Regions from separate parts of the Phascolarctobacterium faecium genome, predicted to be linked through region 1. Evidence: riboswitches for the same ligand, from Rfam matches in the RefSeq annotation. Region 1 holds a riboswitch; each other region holds the start of a gene.
The links. A riboswitch is a leader RNA that binds a small molecule or an ion and turns the genes downstream of it on or off. The one in region 1 is predicted to bind S-adenosylmethionine.
Positions count from the first base shown of each region.

Region 1 (2,263 bases):
ATAGCGCCTAAAACGCTGTTTACAGGAGCGTTGGGCAGGATATGGTTTTTACGGGTGACGGTTAAGATCACGCCGAGCGGTACGCCGATGAGTGTGGCGAGTATTGTGGAAGCCAGCACCATATAGCAGGTTTCCCAAAAGGATTTAAGTAAAAGAGCTAACATTTCAGGAGACATAACCGATCACCTCAACTTTCAGCTGCTGTTCATGCAGATATTGCAGAGCATTTTTGATACCTGCGGCGCTTCCTGAAATCTCAATGACCAGGGTGCCGAAGGGTATATCCTTAAGCGAGTCGATATTACCGTAGATGATATTGATATCGACATCGAATTTTTTGACCATACCGGAAACGATCGGATCGCCGGCTGAGTTACCGATGAAGGATAATCGCACGATCAGTTTGCTGCCTTCGGTGTAGACTGCGCTGATTGAAGAAGATTGCAGCAGTGCAGGCAGTTCGACATTGTTGATGCTTTTGACGAAATCTTTGGTAGTGGGCTTCTGCGGATCGGTGAAAACATCGATCATGGAACCTTCTTCAATGATCTCGCCGTTTTCGATAACAGCTACTCTGTCACAGACTTCTTTGACTACTTCCATCTGATGTGTGATCATGACAATAGTCAGATTCAGGCGTTTATTGATATCTTTGAGCAGGTCGAGAATAGATTTTGTTGTCTGCGGGTCCAATGCCGAGGTTGCTTCATCACACAGCAGTACTTTAGGATCGCTGGCCAGAGCACGGGCAATACCGACACGTTGTTTCTGACCGCCTGACAACTGGCTGGGATAATAATCGCCGCGGTCCTGTAATTGTACCAGCTCCAGCAGCGGCTGCACCCGCTTTTTGATTTCAGACTGCGAAATACCCTGTATTTCCAGCGGAAAAGCGATATTATCATAAACTGTGCGGGAGGCCAGCAGATTAAAGTGCTGGAAGATCATCCCGATATTTTGGCGTGCTTTGCGCAGTTCCTGATTGTTCATTGCAGTCAGTTCCTGTCCATCCACAAAGACCTGACCGCCGGTAGGTACTTCCAGCATATTGATGCAGCGGATCAGGGTTGATTTACCGGCACCGCTGAGGCCGATGATACCGAATATTTCTCCGGCGTTGATATGCAGATTTGTTTTCTTTAAAGCGTGGATATCACCTGCATTGCTGTAATAGGTTTTTTCCACATTGCGTAAATCGATCATACAGCGTTCCTCTTTCTTTTCTAAAATCGTAAAAAAACCCTTCACACAGGTGAAGGGTAACGAAAGCGTTTCGTACTGCTTCATCTGTCGGATTTACATCCGTTGGATTTGGCACCGTTCACGTCGTGATGGTTGCCGTAGCTTCATAGGGCCAGTCCCTCGGCTACTCTTGATGAAATACCGTTTGAAGTTGTTAAACAAAATAATACACTTACAATCGGCACTTGTCAATAAAAATTTTAAAATTTTTGTAAAAAACCTTGCCTTTCACAAGATAAAGTGATAAAGTATAAAAGAAAAAAGGTGCTAGCACCAGCTAAATTTAAGGAGGCAATCATGGCTGCAAAAACCAGAGACCATTTGACCGATCAATTATTTAAAGCGATTCTTAGCTTAAAAAGTGAAGAGCAGTGTTCCAACTTTTTTGAGGATATTTGCACGATCAGCGAACTGAAATCCATGGCGCAGCGTTTGGAGGTTGCCAGAATGCTTGATGCAGGCTGTATTTATGAAGAGATAGTAGAAAAAACAGGCGCCAGTACGGCGACGATCTCACGGGTTAAACGCTGTTTGGTTTATGGCGCTGACGGCTATAATTCGATAATGCCATTATTAAAAAAGGAAGACAAGCACAATGCTGAATAATAAAGCTTTGCAGGTGCCGTATGGAACTAGGGACGTACTTCCGGGTGAAGCCGGCGCCAGAAGGATAATTGAAAATAAGCTTGCCTATACCTTTAAAGCCTGGGGCTATGACGAAGTGGTCACGCCGACTTTTGAATATCTGGATACTTTTGCCGCAGCAGGTCAGCTGTCAGACAGCAGTTTTAAATTTTTTGACCGTCGTAATAATATTTTATTGCTGCGGTCGGACATGACGACTCCTTTGGCGCGTTTGGTAGCTACTCGGCTCAATGAGGGACCGGCGGTAAAACGGCTTTTTTATCTGGCGAATCTATTTCGCTATGAGGAAACACAGGCCGGACGCCAGTGTGAGTTTAATCAGGCCGGTGTTGAAATGATGGGTGCGGCCGGACCTTCGGCAGATGCCGAGATGCTG
Region 1 is NZ_AP019004.1:673,026-675,288, forward strand. Features, by position in the region: gene PFJ30894_RS03255 (methionine ABC transporter permease) at 1-176, opposite strand, end outside; gene PFJ30894_RS03260 (methionine ABC transporter ATP-binding protein) at 166-1,203, opposite strand; SAM riboswitch class I at 1,281-1,382, opposite strand; gene PFJ30894_RS03265 (YerC/YecD family TrpR-related protein) at 1,540-1,848, shown strand; gene hisZ (ATP phosphoribosyltransferase regulatory subunit) at 1,838-2,263, shown strand, end outside.

Region 2 (2,263 bases), 910 kb from region 1:
TACGGACAACAGTTTTTATACTAAGATAAAGAAAGTCACAGCTCCTGCAGAAGCTGTGACTTTACCAACATTTTAAATTACAAGCCTGCCTGTTCTTTCAAGGAAGCGGCTTTATCCGTACGCTCCCACGGCAGATCAATATCAGTACGTCCCATATGGCCGTAAGCAGCCGTTTGTTTATAGATCGGACGGCGCAGGTCCAAAGCTTTGATGATCGCAGCCGGACTCAGCGAGAAGTTTTTGCGCACCAGGTCAGCGATCTTATCATCGTCGATCTTACCGGTACCAAAGGTATCTACCAAAACAGATACAGGCTGTGCCACGCCGATAGCATAAGCCAGCTGAATCTCACATTTACCAGCCAGTCCGGCGGCAACGATATTTTTAGCAACGTAACGTGCGGCGTAAGCAGCGCTGCGGTCTACCTTTGTGGGGTCTTTACCCGAGAAAGCTCCGCCGCCATGACGTGCCATACCGCCGTAGGTATCGACAATGATCTTACGTCCGGTCAGACCGGAGTCACCCTGCGGGCCGCCGATAACAAAACGGCCGGTAGGATTGATATAGTATTTGGTATCAGCGTCCAGCATTTCTGCAGGTACGATCGGTTTAATAACATGCTCCATAATATCAGCGCGGATCTGCTCCATCGGAATTTCAGGCGCATGCTGAGAAGAAACTACTATAGCGTCGATACGTACGGGCTTACCGTCGTCGTATTCAACTGTAACCTGAGTTTTGCCATCAGGACGCAGATACGGTAAGGTACCGTTTTTACGAACTTCCGACAACCGACGGGCCAGCTTATGAGCCAGACAGATAGGCAGCGGCATATATTCTTCGGTTTCGTTAGTAGCGTAACCAAACATCATACCCTGGTCGCCGGCGCCTACCTCAGTTTCCTCTGCTTTGCCTTCTTTAGCTTCCAGTGCTTTATCAACACCTAAAGCGATATCGGCAGACTGCTCGTCGATAGAGATCAGCACGCCGCAGGTATTACCGTCAAAACCATATTTAGCACGGTCATAGCCAATATTGACTACAGTTTCACGGGCGATTTTCGGAATATCCACATAACAGTTTGTGGAAATCTCACCGACAACATGAATCTGACCGGTTGCCACCAAAGTTTCACACGCAACACGTCCCATCGGGTCCTGTTCTAAGATAGCGTCTAAAACCGCATCAGAAATCTGATCGGCGATCTTATCCGGATGTCCTTCTGTTACAGACTCAGAAGTAAATAATTTTCTCATAATTAGCCTCCTTTAGATAAAGTACACATCATCAATCTGCCTGCTTACTAAAAAAGCGCTCTCATAATGAGAGCGCTGCGTATTATTGTTCAGCATTCTCATCTCACGAATTATCGCAGGACTTAGCACCGTTTTGCAAGACTTTCACCTTACAATGGTTGCTGCGGTTTCACAGGGCCATTCCCTCCACCAGCTCTTGATGAGTAATATTCAATTACAATGCTTATTATAGCGGAACAACTTTCAAATTGCAACAGATTTTACAAAAATCTTTCATTTTTACATCCCGAGGCCTACAAAAGCTTATTTCTACGCCTTTTGAACGAGTTATACTATTTACGATTTGCGCAAACGCAGAACAGTATTCAAAAGCTCTTCTGCAACTTCTGCTTTGGTCATTTGCTCCAGCTCGCGCACTTCGCCGTCCGGAAACAGGAATTTAACGATATTGGTATCAGAGTTAAATCCTGCCCCCTGCAAAGTGACATCGTTAGCAACGATCATATCCAAATTCTTTTTGCAGATTTTTTCTTTTGCATTAGCAATCAGATTTTGAGTTTCGGCAGCAAATCCTACCAAAAACTGTTTTTCTTTACGTTCGCCCAGAGCTTTTAGAATATCAGGGTTTTTATCCATTACGACAGTTAAAGCGTCGTCAGTTTTCTTTTTGATTTTCTGTTCGGCAACATCATGGGGTCTGTAATCAGCCACAGCAGCAGCTTTGATCACTATATCCATGTCGTTGTAAGCTGCCAGACAGGCGTCCATCATCTGCTGCGTAGTTTCAACCTGCACCGTTTTGACATTAGCAGGCGGATTCAGCACCGACGGCCCCGAAACCAGCGTCACCTCGGCACCGCGGTCAGCAGCGGCCTGCGCGATAGCATAACCCATCTTACCGCTGGAGCGGTTGCCGACATACCGTACCGGGTCGATCGGCTCGCGGGTACCGGCAGCAGTTACCAAAACACGCAGATTTTTCATATCGCCACAACTTCTGGCAAAGA
Region 2 is NZ_AP019004.1:1,583,054-1,585,316, reverse strand. Features, by position in the region: gene metK (methionine adenosyltransferase) at 78-1,256, opposite strand; SAM riboswitch class I at 1,352-1,462, opposite strand; gene coaBC (bifunctional phosphopantothenoylcysteine decarboxylase/phosphopantothenate--cysteine ligase CoaBC) at 1,593-2,263, opposite strand, start outside.
Region 2: linked by a shared signal. The riboswitch ahead of metK (methionine adenosyltransferase) and the one ahead of PFJ30894_RS03260 (methionine ABC transporter ATP-binding protein) in region 1 are both predicted to bind S-adenosylmethionine.

Region 3 (2,263 bases), 830 kb from region 1:
AAAAATTCCAGATGGAAAGCTATCTTATCCGTTTGTTTATTCCCCAGCTCCAGCGCCATAGCGATGCTGGTAGCCAGATACAAACAAATTATGTCGCCTATGATCAAAACTATCTTTCGCAGCAAAGAATTATATCCCACTAGAATTCACCTATAATCAATACTTTTGTATTTTTTGTTTATGCTAAAATATTTCACCTATAATTCATAATTATTGTACCACTGTTGTACCCCCCCGCAAGACATAAGCACGTTTTATTTTATATTTCAGTCTCATTTTTGCTCTTACTTATATTTTCATCGTACTTGTGCGGCAATATTTACAATCCCACTTGCCAGCACCTGATCTACAACAACAAAAAGCCTGACTCTATTCCCATAAGCCAGGCAAAAAAATAACCCCTCTCAACTTCCGCTGAGAGGGGAATATTTTTTATTTGCTATCTTACAATCACTATCCGATAAAATCAAACAGAGCTTACATTAAAAAGCAGGTACAACAGCGCCTTTATATTTCTCTTCGATGAATTTCTTTACTTCAGGGCTGGTTAAAGCTTTATCCAGTTTTTGCAGTTCCGGACGCTTATCGTCGCCTTTACGTATTGCTAAGATATTGGCATACGGAGAATCCTTCGGTTCAGTAAAGAGAGAATCTTTGACTGGATTCAGCTGTGCTTCCATAGCAAAATTGGAATTGATAACAGACAGATCAACATCATCCATGGAACGCGGCAGCAAAGCTGCTTCTATTTCCACGATCTGCAGATTTTTAGGATTATCAACAATATCGCCAGGCGTACCGGAAATGCCTACACAGTCACGCAGCTTGAGCAGCTTGGCGCTTTGCAGCAATGCCAGAGCACGGCCGCCGTTAGTAGGATCATTCGGGATTGCAACTTTAGCTCCGCTTGGAACATTATTTAAGTCTTTTAATTTTTTTGAATAAACCCCCATTGGTTCGATATGTACCTTGGTATAAGCAACCAGAGGCAGATTCCTTTCGGAAGCAAATTTCTCGAGATACGGAGTGTGCTGGAAGAAGTTGGCGTCTAATTCTTTATCAGCCAAAGACAAATTGGGTTTAACATAATCGCTGAATTCAATGATCTGCAGATCAACGCCTTCTTTAGCCAATTGCGGTTTGATCAGATTCAAAATTTCAGCATGCGGTACAGGCGTTGCGCCTACTTTCAGCACCACCTTTTTATCGCCGCTGTTAGCGGCTGGTTTGCTGTCGCCGCCACAGCCGGCAACGACTAATGCAATGCTGAACACTGCCAGCAAAGCCAGAAATAACTTTTTCATAAACAATCTCTCCTTTAAAATGAATTTAACACAGTACCTATCTTAGCTCGGTCGGACTAACAAAAAAGCTCTTTCCGAGGAAAGAGCGCTTGCTTCTGCTTTCCTCTCATCTATCAAGAATGTTCTTGCAGGATTTAGCACCATAGCTAGGCTTGGTTGCCGGGTTTCACAGGGCCTGTCCCTCCACCGCTCTCGATAAGAGTGTGTTATTCGATTGGCATTATGATAGCTCAACTAAATAAGCTTGTCAAGACTTTTGCAAAAAATAAGGAACTGCTTCTGCAGTCCCTTAAAGATTTGTTAAATTTGTTACTCTTTACTGTATTTGGCAATGCCAACTTTATAAAAATCGTTGCCTTCGCTGTCGATACAGACGATAGCAGGAAAATCTTTAACTTCATAACGGCGAATAGCTTCAGGCCCTAAATCTTCATAGGCAATCATTTCTTCGCCTTTGATAGATTTTGCAATAACTGCTGCCGCTCCGCCAATAGCAGCAAAATAAACAGCGCCATGCTCCACGCAGGCATCAATAACTTCCTGCGACCGCAGTCCTTTACCGATCATCCCACGCATACCCTGTTCGATCATCGTCGGGGTATATTTGTCCATACGCCCACTGGTCGTCGGTCCAGCACTGCCAACTACTTCACCGGGTTTAGTAGGGCTTGGACCTACGTAATAAATCACCTGATCCCTTACATCGAAGGGCAATTGCTCTCCCTTGGCCAGTGCTTCTGTCATACGCTTATGTGCCGCATCACGGGCAGTATAGATGTAACCGCTGATACGTACTACATCACCTGCGTGCAGGTCTTTGATCGTAGCTTCGCTTAACGGCGCATTGATATATTTGATAATCGCTTCACTCATCTCAGGCCCCTCCTTACAATACCATTTCTGCACGGCGTGCAGCATGGCAGTTCAGATTAACGGCAATCGGCAGGCCGCCGATATGG
Region 3 is NZ_AP019004.1:2,297,044-2,299,306, forward strand. Features, by position in the region: gene PFJ30894_RS11000 (sugar transferase) at 1-140, opposite strand, end outside; gene PFJ30894_RS11005 (MetQ/NlpA family ABC transporter substrate-binding protein) at 483-1,304, opposite strand; SAM riboswitch class I at 1,408-1,506, opposite strand; gene PFJ30894_RS11010 (Fe-S-containing hydro-lyase) at 1,614-2,177, opposite strand; gene PFJ30894_RS11015 (fumarate hydratase) at 2,191-2,263, opposite strand, start outside.
Region 3: linked by a shared signal. The riboswitch ahead of PFJ30894_RS11005 (MetQ/NlpA family ABC transporter substrate-binding protein) and the one ahead of PFJ30894_RS03260 (methionine ABC transporter ATP-binding protein) in region 1 are both predicted to bind S-adenosylmethionine.